Halorhodospira halophila SL1: one gene and its partner. The protein of the gene in region 2 binds, or shares a complex with, the protein of the main gene of each other region. Links are inferred from orthologs where the notes say so. Each region holds a gene or a part of one and is shown on either strand. Other genes may lie near its edges. The genes, in order: secY and secA.

Region 1 (8,415 bases), 1.3 Mb from region 2 along the record:
CGCGGCGGTCTCCGACGCCACCTGGGCAGCGAAGGGCGTGCTCTTGCGCGACCCCTTGAAGCCGCTGCCGCCGGCGCTCGCCCAGGACAACGCGTTGCCCTGCCGGTCGGTGATGGTGATCAGCGTGTTGTTGAAGGTCGCGTTGATGTGCGCGACACCATCACTGACTGTGCGCTTGACTTTCTTCTTGCCGCCACCGCGGCTGGATGCCTTCGCCATAGGTCTCTGTTCCCGTGTTCGCTCCGAACGCGGTGCCGATCCGGCCCACGCGTTGAATGTTGCCTACCCGATCAGCGGCTGGCGGGGCCCCGACGCGGACCCTTGCGCGTACGCGCGTTGGTCTGCGTCTGTTGCCCGCGTACCGGCAGGCCGCGGCGATGCCGCATGCCTCGGTAGCAGCCGAGGTCCATCAGGCGCTTGATGTCCATCGCGACCGAGCGACGCAGGTCGCCCTCGATGACGTAGTTGCCAACTTCCTGCCGCAGCGCCTCGACCTCGGCGTCGTTGAGGTCGCGGACGCGTCGGTCGTGCGGCACGCCGGCCGCGTTGCAGATGCTCAGTGCACGCGTGCGGCCGATCCCGTAGATCGAGGTCAGCGCGACCCACGCATGCTTGTGTGTCGGTATGTTGATTCCTGCGATTCGGGCCATGGGGCCAACTCTCCCGTGATTCGCGCTTGTTGGGTGCCGGGTCGATCCGCCGGTGCTATCCGGCCCGAGATCAGCCCTGGCGCTGTTTGTGCCGGGCCTCCGTGCAGATCACCCGCACGGTCCCGCGCCGCTTCACGATTTTGCAGTTGCGGCAAACCCGCTTGACCGATGCCCTGACTTTCATCGTCGTCTCTCCAATAATCCGAGCGCGGCCGCTCACGGGCGACCCAAAGGCGCGAAAGGATACCAGTCCACGCGCCTGGGTGCCACCCCGCAGCCAGTTTTATCGATTCAGCGCAGCATCCCGCCGCCAGGCCGGGTGTGCCCCTTGAGATTGGCCTTCTTCATCAGCGGCTCGTACTGGTGCGAGACCAAGTGCGACTGCAGCTGCGCCATGAAGTCCATGACCACAATGACGCTGATCAACAGCGAGGTGCCGCCGAAGTAGAACGGCACGTTCCAGTACAGGATCAGGAACTCCGGCATCAGACAGACGGCCGTGATGTACAGCGCGCCGACGAACGTCAGCCGGCTCTGCACCTGATCGATGTAGCGGGACGTCTGCTCACCGGGACGGATCCCCGGGATGAACGCCCCGGACTTCTTCAGGTTGTCGGCGGTGTCCCGCGAGTTGAACACCAGCGCCGTGTAGAAGAAGCAGAAGAAGATGATCGCCGCGGCATACAGGGCCACGTAGACCGGCTGGCCCGGCGACAGCGTCGCGGCGATGTCGCCGATGAAGCCCAGCCCCTCGGCATCGCCGAACCACTGCCCGACCGTCGCCGGGAAGAGGATGATGCTGGAGGCGAAGATCGGCGGGATCACGCCGGCCATGTTGAGCTTCAGCGGCAGGTGGCTCTGCTGCGCCGCATACATCTTGCGCCCCTGCTGGCGCTTGGCGTACTGCACGGTGATCCGCCGCTGTCCCCGCTCGACGAAGACGATGAAGGCGGTGACCGCCGCGGCCATCATGAGCAGCAGCAGGATCGTCGCGGTGCCCAGCTCACCGGTACGCTGCAGCTCCAGCGTGCCGCCGAGGGCGCCCGGCAGCCCGGCGACGATGCCGGCGAAGATAATGATCGAGATGCCGTTGCCGATGCCTCGCTCGGTGATCTGCTCACCGAGCCACATCAGGAAGATCACGCCGGTGGCCAGCGTCACCGTGGAGATGAACACGAACGCCGGCCCGGGCATGGCGGCCACGCCCTGCCCCTGCAACGCGATGCTGATGCCGATACCCTGGAAGGTGGCCAGGCCGAGGGTGCCGTAACGCGTGTACTGCGTGATCTTGCGCCGGCCGGCCTCGCCCTCCTTCTTGAGCCGCTCGAGCGACGGCACCACCGCCGTAAGCAGCTGCATGATGATCGCCGCCGAGATGTAGGGCATGACGCCGAGGGCGAAGATGGACAGCCGCTCCAGCGCCCCGCCGGCGAACATGTTGAACATCTCCAGGATGGTGCCGCGTTGCTGGTCGACCATCTGCTCGAGCGCAGCGGGGTCGATACCCGGGATGGTGATGTGGGTACCGATCCGATAGATGATCAGCGCGAGCAGTACGAAGAGCAGACGCTGGCGAACCTCGGTGAGACGTCCCATCCCACCGAGGGCTCCTGCAGCACCACCTGGACGTCCCAACTTAACCCTCCTCGACGACTTGGCCGCCGGCCGCCTCGATCGCCTTGCGGGCGCCCTGGGTCACCTTGACCCCGCGCACGCTCACGGCGCGATCGATGGTCCCCGAGGCAATGACCTTCACGTAGCGCATGTTCTTGCGCACAACACCAGCCTTGTGAAGGGCCGCCAAGTCCACCGTGTCGCCGTCGACGCGGGCGATCTCATGGAGGCGGACCTCCGCGGTGCGCAGCCCCTTCTGGGAGCTGAAGCCGTACTTCGGCACCCGGCGCTGCAACGGCATCTGGCCGCCTTCGAAGCCGACCTTATGGAAGCCGCCGGAACGGCTGTGCTGCCCCTTGTGGCCGCGCCCGGCGGTCTTGCCCAGGCCGCTGCCCGCACCGCGCCCGGCGCGCTTGGCGTCCGGCCGGCTACCCGCGCTCGGCGACAGTTGATTGAGCCGCATTTACGCCTCCTGAACTTCCAGCATATAAGACACCTTCCGGATCATCCCGCGATTCTCCGGGGTGTCGTCGACCAGGACGGTCTGGTGCATCCGGCGCAGGCCCAGCCCGCGCACACACTGACGGTGCTTCTGCAGCCGGCCGTGGACGCTGCGCCGCAGCGTTACCTGGAGCTTCTTCTGATTAGCCATGATCAGCCCGTAATCTCTTCGACACTCTTGCCCCGCCGGGCCGCAACGGCCTCCGGGGAGTCCATCGAGGCCAGCCCGTCGACCGTCGCGCGCACCACGTTGATCGGGTTGCGCGAGCCCACCGACTTGGCCAGCACGTCCTGCACGCCGAGCACCTCGAAGACCGCGCGCATGGCGCCGCCGGCGATGATGCCGGTACCCGGCGAGGCCGGCTTCATGAAGACCTTGCTCGACCCGTGGAAATGGGTCACCGGGTAGCGCAGAGTCGGGCCATCCAGCGGCACGGTGCGCATCCCGCCGCGCGCCCGCTCCATCGCCTTCTGGATCGCTGCGGGTACCTCGCGGGCCTTGCCGTAACCGAACCCGACTCGCCCCTCGCCGTCGCCGACCACGGTCAGCGCGGTGAAGCCGAACTGGCGGCCACCCTGGACCACCTTGGCCACGCGGTTGATCGTGATCAGCTTCTCGCGGAGCCCGTCCGCGCCGGTTTGTTCACCGTTCGCCATAGCTTCTTAGCCCCTAACCTAGAACTTCAGTCCGGCTTCGCGCGCGGCCTCGGCCAACGCCTGCACACGGCCGTGATACTGGTAGCCGCCACGGTCGAATGCCACCTGCTCGATACCGGCCGCCTTGGCGCGCTCGGCGATCAGCCGGCCGACCTCTTGGGCGGCGCTGACGTTGCCGGTCCCCTCGCTGCGCTGACGCAGGGCGGGCTCCACCGTCGAGGCCGCGGCCAGCGTGGTGGCGCCGTCCGGCTGCTGCACCTGTGCGTAGATGTGGCGCGGCGTGCGGTGGACCGAGAGCCGGTAGGCACCGACGTCGCGGATGCGCCCGCGGCTCTTGCGCGCGCGCCGCATGCGTGCTGTCTTCTTGTCCATCTTCGTCCCCACCGCCTACTTCTTCTTGGCTTCTTTGAGGACCACCCGCTCGTCGGCGTAGCGCACGCCCTTGCCCTTGTAGGGCTCCGGCGGACGGTACCCGCGAATCTGGGCGGCCACCTGGCCAACCTGCTGCTTGTCGGCGCCCTTGACCACGACCTCCGTCTGCGAGGGGCACTCGATCGTGACGCCCTCCGGGATCTCGTAGTGCACCGGGTGCGAGAAACCGAGCGTCAGGTTCAGGGTGCTGCCCTGGACCTGCGCGCGGTAGCCGACGCCCTTGAGCTCGAGGCGGCGCTCGAAGCCCTCGCTGACGCCGGTGACCATGTTCTGCACCAAGGCCCGCGTGGTACCGGTCAGCGCCACCGCACGGGTGCTCTGCTGCCGGGGCTCGAAGGTGAGCGTGCCTTCTTCCTGGTTCAGCGAAACCAGGCGGTGGCAGCTCCACGCCATCTGGCCCTTGGGGCCCTTGACCTGAATGTCGTTGCCCTGGAGCGTCACCTCAACGCCGGAGGGGACCTCCACGGGTGCCTTTGCGACTCTCGACATGATTGCCCGTCCTGTCTAGAAGACCCAGCAGAGTACCTCGCCACCGTGCCCCTGCGCGCGGGCCTGGCCATCGCTCATCACGCCCTTGGACGTGGAGATGATGGCGGTGCCCAGCCCGTTGCGCACGCGCGGCAGCTCGTCACGACCGCGGTAAACCCGCAGACCCGGCCGGCTGTAACGCTGGATTTCGCGGATTGCCGGCTGACCCTCGTGGTACCGGAGCGTGACCTCCAGGACCGGCTTCTTCTCTTCCCCGACCTCGCGGTAACCCTCGATGTAGCCCTCCTCCTGGAGGACGGCGGCAATCGCCCGCTTGAGCTTCGAGGACGGCATACGCACGTCCGCCTTCTCGGCGTGGTGCGCGTTCCGTACCCGGGTCAGCATGTCGGCAATGGGATCGGTCATGCTCATCGTCTATCCCCTTACCAGCTCGAGAGGGTCAGGCCCGGGATCTCGCCGTTCATGGCCGCCCGACGCAGCTCATTACGGGCCAGCCCGAACTTGCGATAGTACCCCCGCGGCCGGCCCGACTTGGCGCAGCGGTTGCGCTGGCGCACGGGGCTGGCGTTGCGCGGGATCTGCTGTAGCTTGAGCTGCGCTTCGAAGCGCTCCTCGACGCTCGACTCAGGGCTTTCGATAATCGCCTTGAGCCGCTCGCGCTTGGCGGAGTACTTCTGGGCCAGCTTGCGGCGCTTTCGGTCGCGCTCAACCATGGAGTTCTTGGCCATCTGCGCTGCTCCTCTGGACGTCAGGTCCGGAAGGGAAAGCCGAACCCTTCGAGCAGGGCCTTCCCTTCCGCGTCGGTGCGAGCGGTGGTGGACACGGTGATGTCCATGCCGCGCACCCGATCGATTTCGTCGTAGTCGATCTCCGGGAAGATCAGTTGCTCCCGGATACCGAGGTTGTAGTTGCCCCGCCCGTCGAACGACCGCGGCGAGAACCCACGGAAGTCGCGGACCCGCGGGGAGGCCACGTGGATGAAGCGCTCGAGGAACTCGTACATCCGATCGCGGCGCAGCGTCACCTTGCAGCCGATTGGCCAGCCCTCACGGATCTTGAACCCGGCCACCGACTTGCGAGCGCGGGTCACCACTGGCTTCTGCCCGGCGATCTTGGCCAGATCCTCCTGCGCGGCCTCCAGGATCTTCTTGTCCTTGGTGGCCTCACCCAGACCCATGTTGATGACGATCTTCTGCAGCTGGGGCACCTGCATGACGTTCTGGTACCCGAAGCGCTCTTTGAGGGCCGGGGTGACCTCTTCCCGATAAACCTTTCGCAACGTCGCCATTCCAGCCCCCTCAGGCGTCAATCAGCTGCTGGTTCGACTTGAAATAACGCACCTTACGATCCCCCTCCTGGCGGACGCCGACGCGGTCGGCTTTCTCCGTCTCGGGGTTGTAGATCGCCACATTCGAGATGTGGATCGGTGCCTCTTTCTCGATAATCCCGCCGGTGGTGCCCTGCATCGGGTTCCCGCGCGTATGCCGCTTGACCATGTTCACGTTGTCCACGATCACACGGTCCTTCTCGGGGATGACCCGGGAGACCCGGCCACGACGCCCCTTGTCCTTTCCGGCGATGACGATAACCTCGTCGCCCGTACGAATCTTGCGCATGATGACCTCGCCTACAGTACTTCGGGCGCCAGGGAAATGATCCGCATGAAGCGCTCGTTGCGCAGCTCACGGGTCACGGGGCCAAAGACACGCGTGCCGATCGGCTGCAGGTTGTTGTTCAGCAGCACCGCCGCGTTCCCGTCGAAACGGATCTGCGACCCGTCGGCCCGGCGCACGCCCCGCTTGCTGCGGACGACTACAGCGTTGTAGACCTCGCCCTTCTTGACGCGCCCCCGCGGGATCGCGTCCTTGACGCTGACCTTGACGATATCACCAATCCCCGCATAGCGGCGCTTGGAGCCGCCCAGCACCTTGATGCACTGCACCTGCCGGGCGCCGCTGTTGTCGGCCGCTTTGAGGAGGCTTTCCATCTGGATCATGACGCTTCACCCGCTCTTGTTCTTGCTCGCCCCCTTGCGGGGCACTTCCGCGTGCTTAGCTCGCGGCCCGCTCCAGCACCTTCACCAGCCGCCAGGTCTTGTTCTTCGACAGCGGACGGCACTCCTGGATGGAGACCCAGTCGCCCTCGCGCCCTTCGTTACCCTCGTCGTGGGCGTGGAGCTTGGTCGACCGCCGGATGAACTTGCCGTACAGCGGGTGCTTCACGCGGCGCTCGACCAGCACGGTGAGGGTCTTGTCCATCTTGCTGCTGACCACGCGCCCGTTGACGGTGCGGGTGTTCTTCTCTTCGCTCATGCCTGCCGCTCCGCACGCTTACGCTCGTTGAGCACGGTCTTGATGCGCGCGACATCGCGGCGCACCTTGCCGAGCTGATCGGTCCGGGCCAGCTGACCGCTGGCCTTCTGCATCCGCAGATTGAACTGTTCCTTGCGGCGCTCGAGCAGCTCGTTCTCGAGTTCTTCGGTCTTCTTTTCGCGCAGCTCGCTCGCCTTCATCACATCACCGTCCGGTTCACGAAGGTGGTCTTCACCGGCAGCTTGGCCGCCGCGCGCCGGAAGGCCTCGCGGGCGACTTCCTCGGACACACCTTCCAGCTCGTAGAGGACGCGCCCGGGCGCGATCGGCTCACACCAGTGGTCCACGTTGCCCTTGCCCTTACCCATCCGGACCTCGAGCGGCTTCTCGGTGACCGGCTTATCCGGGAAGACCCGGATCCAGATCTTGCCGCCCCGGCGGATGTAGCGGTTGATGGCACGCCGCGCCGCCTCGATCTGCCGCGAGGTGATCGGCCCGCGGGTGGTTGCCTTGAGGCCGAACTCGCCGAAGCTCACGCGATCACCGCGGGTCGCGAGGCCCGAGCAGCGGCCCTTTTGCTTCTTGCGGTACTTGGTCCGTTTCGGCTGTAACATCGCTTACGCGCTCCCGTCCGCTCAGCCCTGGGCAGCCGCGGCGCGCTTGACGCGCTCGGCGGGGGCCCCTTCGTTTTCGGTGTCGATGATCTCGCCCTTGAAGATCCAGACCTTCACACCGATCACACCGTACGTGGTCTTCGCCTCGGCGAAGCCGTAGTCGATGTCCGCACGCAGGGTGTGCAGCGGCACGCGGCCCTCGCGATACCACTCGGTCCGGGCGATCTCCGAGCCGTTAAGCCGGCCCGAGACCTGCACCTTGATCCCCTGGGCACCGACGCGCTGGGCGTTGCCGACGGCCCGCTTCAGGGCCCGCCGGAACATCACACGCCGCTCCAGCTGCCCGGCAATGCTTTCCGCCACGAGCTTGCTGTCGGCCTCCGGCTTGCGGATCTCCTCGATGTTGATGTGTACCGGCACCCCCATCCGGGCCGCCACCTCACCGCGAAGCCGATCGATGTCTTCACCCTTCTTGCCGATCACGATGCCCGGGCGGGCGGTGTGGATCGTGACCAGGGCGTTCTTCGCCGGGCGCTCGATCTGGATGCGACTCACGGAGGCGTTCTTCAGGCGCTCACGAATGAACTCCCGCACCTCCAGGTCGGTGTTGAGGTACTTGCCGAAGTTCGAGCTATCGGCGTACCACATGGAACGCCAGTCTTCAGTGACGCCCAGCCTAAACCCTGTGGGATGGGTCTTATTTCCCATGCCGGCCTCTCTCGCTTGATCCGCTTCAGTCCTCGGCGACCGCCACGGTAATGTGGCTGGTCCGCTTGAGGATTCGGTTGGCGCGCCCCTTGGCGCGCGGCTGAATTCGCTTCATCGTCGGGCCCTCGTCGACGAAGATGCGCGCGACGCGCAGTTCGTCGACATCGGCACCATCGTTATGCTCGGCGTTGGCAACCGCCGACTCGAGCACCTTGCGGACGATCTCCGCGGCCTTGCGCGGGCTGTACTCGAGCGTCCGCAGCGCGTCGTCCACCGGCAGACCGCGAATCTGATCGGCGACAAGCCGGGCCTTCTGCGGCGAGACACGCGAGAAACGCAGTTTTGCTTGAGTCTCCATGGCGTGCTCCCGTTATCTCTTCGACTTCTTGTCCGCGGCGTGGCCGCGGAAGCTTCGCGTCACCGCAAACTCGCCCAGCTT
Region 2 (5,725 bases):
GGCCTTCGCCGACGAGGTGGCCGAAGGCGGCTCCTGGCAGCAGCGGACCCCCTACGACAGCCGGGTCACCCAGATGCTGCGCCTCCAGGCCCCCATGGAGAACGGCGTCATCCCCGAGATCAGCGGCAACCGCCACCTGGTCACCATCCGCTTCCTGCGCCAGCCCGACACCCGCAGCCGCCCGGAGCCCGTGGGGGCCGACGTGTCGTTCCGGCTGGCCCGCTGCACGCTGTAAAACCGCGACCGCTATCGGCGGCCCGCCTCCGCCAGCAGGCCGCGGATAGCCGCCACTCCCTGCCCGCCGCAGGCCCGAGCCCGGTGGATATCCGCCGGGCCCACGCCGCCGAGGGCGTAGACCGGCAGGCGCGCCCCGGCCACCCAGGCGGCGAAACGCTCCCACCCCATGCCGCTCTGTTCCGGATGGCTGGCCGTCCACTGCACCGGTGACAACAGCGCGAAATCGGCCCCGCAGGCGGCGGCGCGCTCCAGCTCGTCGCCGTTGTGGCAAGAAGCGCCCACCCACCGCGCCCACCCCGGGCGTTGCGGCCCCTCGGCCAGCACGCGACTGCTCCAGTGCACCCCGTCGGCGCCCACCGCCCGGGCCTGTTCCGCCGGTCCGTTGGCTAGCAGCCACGCACCGTGGGCGTCACAGCGCCGGCGCAGGGCGCGCCCCAGACGCACCCAGGCCTCCACGTCGAGATCTGGGCGACGCAGCTGAACCAGGCGCACACCGCGCGCCAGGGCCGCATCCAGTCGGGCCAGCCAGGCATCGGCATCCGCTGGCTCCACGGGGGTGATCAGATACCGGTCGGGGAGCTGCAGCGAACGGATGATCGGCCAGTTGGCGGCGGGCCAGGCCCGCTCGGCCATCGCCTCGGGGGTGAGCCAGTCCACCGCCTGGCCCTCGCGGCCGATGGGACGCCCCGTCCACTCGTTCACATCGAGGACGTGGAGCACCACGCGCCGGTGGCCGTAGTCCCACGGCACGCGGATGCGCAGCGCCCCCGGACGGACACGGATACCCAGCTCCTCGTCCAGCTCGCGGACCAAGGCGTCGGCGACCGACTCACCGGGCTCAATCTTGCCCCCGGGGAACTCCCACAGACCGCCGTGATCGAGGTGATCCGGCCGGCACTGGACCAGTACGCGCTGGTCTTCGCCGCGGACCACGGCGGCGGCCACGTGGATCGGCGCGGCGGGCGATGCCGTATGCACCGGGGCCTCGCTCAGGTTCGATACTCGGCGTTGATGCGGACGTACTCCGCCGTGAAGTCGCAGGTCCACACGGTGGCCGCTGCCGGCCCGCGGCCGAGCTCGATGCCGAGCCTCACCTCGGAGCCGGAGAGGTGCGCCGCGGCGGCCGCTTCGTCGTAGCCCGCCGCGGCGCCGCCGTGCTCGGCAACCACCTGATCGCCGATGGTGAGCGCCACGGCATCAACGTCGAGGTCGTCCAGGCCGGCGCGCCCCACGGCGGCCAGGATCCGCCCCCAGTTGGGGTCGGCGGCGGCCAGCGCCGTCTTGACCAGCGGCGACTCCGCCACGGTGAACGCCACCCGCTCCGCCTCGGCGGTGTCCCGCGCCCCCTCGACGACCACATCCACCAGCCGCGTCGCCCCCTCCCCGTCGGCGGCGATGGCCCGCGCCAGGTCAATGCAGACCGCCTCGACGGCCGCCTGGAAGCGCTCGAAGTCGCCGCCGTGATCGGGCACCCGCGGGCCGCGACCGGTGGCGGCCAGCAGACAGGCGTCGTTGGTGGAGGTGTCGCCGTCCACCGTTACGCGGTTGAAGGAGCGCTCGGTGGCACGGCGCAGAGAGGCATCCAGGGCGGCGTCGGAGAGATCGGCGTCGGTGGCCACGAAGGCCAGCATGGTGGCCATGTCCGGGCGGATCATCCCCGCCCCCTTGGCGATCCCGGTCACCGTGCAGGTCCCGCCGGCGAGGTCGACCTGGTAGCTAGCGATCTTGTCGCGGGTGTCGGTGGTCTGGATCCCCGCCGCGGCGGCCTGCCAGCCGTTCTCGTCCAGCGCGTCCAGGGCCCCGGGGATCCCGGCGGTGACGCGCTCGACGGGGAGGGGCTCACCGATCACGCCGGTGGAGAAGGGCACCACCGCCTCGAGCACGCACCCGGCCTGATCAGCCAGGGCCTGGCAGCAGGCCAGGGCGTCGGCCTCGCCGCGCTCGCCGGTCCCGGCGTTGGCGAAGCCGGTATTGACCAGCAGGTAACGCGGCGCGGTCGCAGCCAGGTGGCGCTCGGCGATGCGGACCGGAGCGGCGCGGAAGCGATTGCGGGTGAACACCCCCGCCGCGCGCCCTTCCGGGGGCAAGGCCATGACCACCAGATCAGGCCGCCCCGGCTTGCGGATGCCGGCACTCACGGTACCGAGCCGGAACCCCGGCACCGGATGGATCACGGCTTCCTCGCCCGACATCTTAGAGCTTCCCGCAGCAGTGCTTGTACTTCTTGCCGGAGCCGCAGGGGCACGACTCGTTGCGCCCGACCTTCGGGCCTTCCCGGGCCACCGTCTCCTGCCCTCGGCCACCGGCGGACTGCTGCTGGGCCCCGCCGGTCGGCGCGCTGTCCCCCTCGGCTGCGGCTGCCCCGGCGGCACCACTACCCGCTGCGACAGCCCCCGCCGCGGCGGAGGCCGGTGCGGCGTGGCGCATCTGCATGCGCTCCGCCTCCTGGCGACGCTGCTCCTCGACGGCCTCCACGTCCTCCTCGGCACGAACCTGGACGCGCAGCAGCACGCCGACGGCGTCCCGCTTCAGGCCCTCGAGCATCTCCTGGAACATGGCGAAGGCGTCCTTCTTGAACTCCTGCTTCGGGTTGCGCTGGGCGTAGCCGCGCAGCCCCACCCCCTGTCGCAGGTAATCCATGGCGGCCAGGTGCTCCTTCCAGTGCTTGTCCAGGACCTGGAGCATCACCGCCTTCTCGAAGTGACGCACCACACTGGCACCGGCCTCGGCCTCCTTGGCCCGGTAGGCCTTTTCGATCTCGCCCTGGATGCGCTCGCGCAGGGTCTCCTCGTGGAGATCGTCCTCATCGTCGAGCCAGCGCTGGATGGGAAGCTCCTGGCCGAACTCTTCCTTAAGGGTGCGCTCCAGGCCGGGGACGTCCCACTGCTCGTCGATGGACCCGGGCGGGATGTGCTCGGAGATGACCTTCTCCACCACGTCCTGGCGGATGGCATCGACGGTCTCGGCGACATCGTCGGCTTCGAGGAGCTCGTTGCGCTGCTCGTAGACGACCTTGCGCTGGTCATTGGCGACGTCGTCGAACTCCAGCAGGTGCTTGCGCATGTCGAAGTTGTGCGCCTCGACCTTGCGCTGGGCGTTCTCGATCACCCGCGAAACCATGCCCGACTCGATGGCCTCACCGTGCTGCATGCCGAGCTTCTCGAGCATCCCGGACATGCGCTCGGAGGCGAAGATGCGCAGCAGCGAGTCCTCCAGCGACAGGTAGAAACGCGACGAGCCCGGGTCGCCCTGGCGGCCGGAACGCCCGCGCAGCTGGTTGTCGATGCGCCGCGACTCGTGGCGCTCGGTGCCGATAACGTGCAGACCGCCGGCGTTGACCACCCGGTCGTGGCGGTCCTGCCACTCGGCCTTGCGCCGCTCGACCTCGGCGGGATCCGGGTCCTCGCCGAGCTCGGCCAGCTCCTGGTCCAGGTTGCCGCCGAGAACGATGTCCGTCCCGCGGCCTGCCATGTTGGTGGCGATGGTGACGGTACCCGGACGGCCGGCATCGGCGATGATCTGCGCCTCACTCTCGTTGTGCTTGGCGTTGAGCACGTTGTGCTCCACGCCGGCGTCCTTCAGTGCCTTGGAGAGGCGCTCCGAGGCCTCGATGGAGGTGGTGCCCACCAGCACCGGCTGGTCGCGCTGCACGCAGTCGCGGATGTCGGCGATGATCGCCTCGTACTTCTCGTCCGCCGTCCGATAGACCAGATCGTGGGCGTCGTCGCGGACCATCGGCCGGTGGGTGGGGATGGAGAGCACCTCCAGCCCGTAGATGTGCTGGAACTCGAAGGCCTCAGTATCCGCGGTACCGGTCATGCCGGCGAGCTTGTCATAGAGGCGGAAGTAGTTCTGGAAGGTGATCGAGGCCAGGGTCTGGTTCTCGGCCTGGATGGGCAGCCCCTCCTTGGCCTCCACCGCCTGGTGCAACCCCTCGGACCAGCGCCGGCCGGGCATGGCGCGGCCGGTGAACTCGTCGACGATGACCACCTGGTTGTCGCGGATCAGGTAGTGGACATCGCGCTCGTAGAGGGTGTGGGCCCGCAGCGCCGCGTTCAGGTGGTGGACCACGTTGATGTTGCGAGCGTCGTAGAGGGAGTCGTTCTCCCCGATCAGCCCCTCTTCGCGCAGGAGCTCCTCGGCCCGGTCGTGCCCGCCCTCGGTGAGGTAGACCTGGCGAGCCTTCTCATCGACGTAGTAATCCCCCGGCCCCAGTTCCGGGTTCTCCTCGGGGCGCTCCTCGGGCTTCTGCGCCTGCAGGCGGGGCACCAGGCGGGACATGGCCTCGTAGAGCTCGCCGGCCTGCTCCGCCGGGCCCGAGATGATCAGCGGGGTGCGGGCCTCGTCGATGAGGATGGAGTCGACCTCGTCGACCAGCGCGTAGTACAGGTCCCGCTGGACCTTGTCCTCCTTGCGGAAGGCCATGTTGTCGCGCAGATAGTCGAAGCCGAACTCGTTGTTGGTGCCGTAGGTGATGTCGGCCTGGTAGGCGGCGACCTTCTCCTCGCGGGGCTGGCGCGGCACCACCACACCCACCTCCATGCCCAGGAAGCGGTACAGCCGGCCCATCCACTCGGCGTCGCGCCGGGCCAGGTAGTCGTTGACGGTCACCACATGGACACCGCGACCGGTCAGGGCATTGAGGTAGACCGCCAGGGTGGCCACCAGAGTCTTCCCCTCACCGGTCTTCATCTCGGAGATGTTGCCGTCGTGCAGGACCATCGCGCCGAGCAGCTGGACATCGAAGTGGCGCAGTCCCAACACCCGCCGTGAAGCCTCGCGCACCACCGCGAACGCCTCCTCGAGCAGGTCGTCGAGGGTTTCGCCCTGCGCGAGCCGCGCCTTGAACGCATCGGTCTTGGCCTGGAGCTGCTCGTCGGAGAGCTTCTGCAGCTCCGGCTCGTGCGCGTTGATGGCCTCGATCCGCTTGCGCAGACGCTTCAGCGCACGATCGTTACGGGTTCCGAAGACGCGTTTGGCGATGGCTGAAAACATGGGCACTCATTACAGATTTCCGGCGAAGTCAAGTCCAACAGGATACAGATAATCGGCGCTGGAGGGTAAGGCGTCGGGCGCCGATCGGGCCTCGGGGGTGTCCAGCGGCCCCTTGCATCCGTACCCACGGGGCCGGAGACTGACCCGCATGACCGACCCGAAACGCTTCAACCCGGCCCGGCCGCCGCGCCGCGAAGGCAAACTGCACCGGATCGCCCCGCGCCTGGCGCAGCGCCCCGGTCCGCTGCGCGCGGTTATCGACCACGCCCGCGGCCTGGAGCGGCTCAGCCGGCGGCTACAGCGCAACCTGCCGGCGGAGACACGCGGCCACTGGCGACTGGCCCGCCTGGACGAGGAAGAGATGGTGGTGATCGCCGATGGCAGCGGCTGGGGGACGCGGCTCCGCTACCTATCGCGCCAGCTCCAGGATGCCGCGGAGGCGATCTCGGGGCAGCGGCCCCGCCGGGTGACCGTCCGCGTCACCCCGGCCTCA

Evidence for each region.
Region 1: the proteins of secA (region 2) and secY are in contact, whole or in part, in a crystal structure (PDB 3DIN), measured with the Thermotoga maritima proteins. The link is inferred for Halorhodospira halophila SL1 from one-to-one orthologs. Residues at the interface, in WP_004082002.1 of Thermotoga maritima: Glu261, Ala262, Arg263, Lys300, Ala301, Arg302, Thr303, Ile304, Ile305, Leu323, Tyr324, Asp325, Pro326, Val329, Ser330, Tyr333, Ile336, Lys340, Phe345, Val349, Glu363, Phe364, Tyr374, Ser375, Gly376, Gly377, Glu393, Ile395, Thr482, Ser483; in WP_004081795.1 of Thermotoga maritima: Glu108, Gly109, Glu110, Glu111, Ala236, Glu237, Arg238, Arg239, Ile240, Thr241, Ile242, Gln243, Tyr244, Ala245, Arg246, Arg247, Val248, Thr249, Gly250, Arg251, Arg252, Val253, Tyr254, Gly256, Ala257, Ser258, Thr259, Tyr260, Leu261, Pro262.

What each region holds. Positions count from the first base shown.
Region 1 is NC_008789.1:916,290-924,704, forward strand. What follows is about bases 95-2,905. They hold secY (preprotein translocase subunit SecY), read right to left. Parts: upstream 2,247-2,905; coding sequence 942-2,246; downstream 95-941. Other genes in these bases: rpsK (30S ribosomal protein S11), read right to left, coding at 95-219; rpsM (30S ribosomal protein S13), read right to left, coding at 291-650; rpmJ (50S ribosomal protein L36), read right to left, coding at 721-834; rplO (50S ribosomal protein L15), read right to left, coding at 2,287-2,727; rpmD (50S ribosomal protein L30), read right to left, coding at 2,728-2,905. Also shown: more of rpsK, read right to left, coding at 1-94; more of rpmD, read right to left, coding at 2,906-2,916; rpsE (30S ribosomal protein S5), read right to left, coding at 2,919-3,422; rplR (50S ribosomal protein L18), read right to left, coding at 3,441-3,794; rplF (50S ribosomal protein L6), read right to left, coding at 3,810-4,343; rpsH (30S ribosomal protein S8), read right to left, coding at 4,359-4,754; rpsN (30S ribosomal protein S14), read right to left, coding at 4,766-5,071; rplE (50S ribosomal protein L5), read right to left, coding at 5,092-5,631; rplX (50S ribosomal protein L24), read right to left, coding at 5,642-5,959; rplN (50S ribosomal protein L14), read right to left, coding at 5,971-6,339; rpsQ (30S ribosomal protein S17), read right to left, coding at 6,395-6,655; rpmC (50S ribosomal protein L29), read right to left, coding at 6,652-6,855; rplP (50S ribosomal protein L16), read right to left, coding at 6,855-7,268; rpsC (30S ribosomal protein S3), read right to left, coding at 7,290-7,976; rplV (50S ribosomal protein L22), read right to left, coding at 8,002-8,334; rpsS (30S ribosomal protein S19), read right to left, coding at 8,347-8,415. UniProt on the Escherichia coli protein: The central subunit of the protein translocation channel SecYEG. Consists of two halves formed by TMs 1-5 and 6-10.
Region 2 is NC_008789.1:2,227,590-2,233,314, forward strand. What follows is about bases 2,231-5,549. They hold secA (preprotein translocase subunit SecA), read right to left. Parts: upstream 5,233-5,549; coding sequence 2,431-5,232; downstream 2,231-2,430. Other genes in these bases: argJ (bifunctional glutamate N-acetyltransferase/amino-acid acetyltransferase ArgJ), read right to left, coding at 2,231-2,429; HHAL_RS10245 (DciA family protein), read left to right, coding at 5,381-5,549. In the rest of the region: cell division protein ZapD, read left to right, coding at 1-235; HHAL_RS10230 (Nudix family hydrolase), read right to left, coding at 247-1,215; more of argJ, read right to left, coding at 1,227-2,230; more of HHAL_RS10245, read left to right, coding at 5,550-5,725. UniProt on the Escherichia coli protein: Required for protein export, interacts with the SecYEG preprotein conducting channel.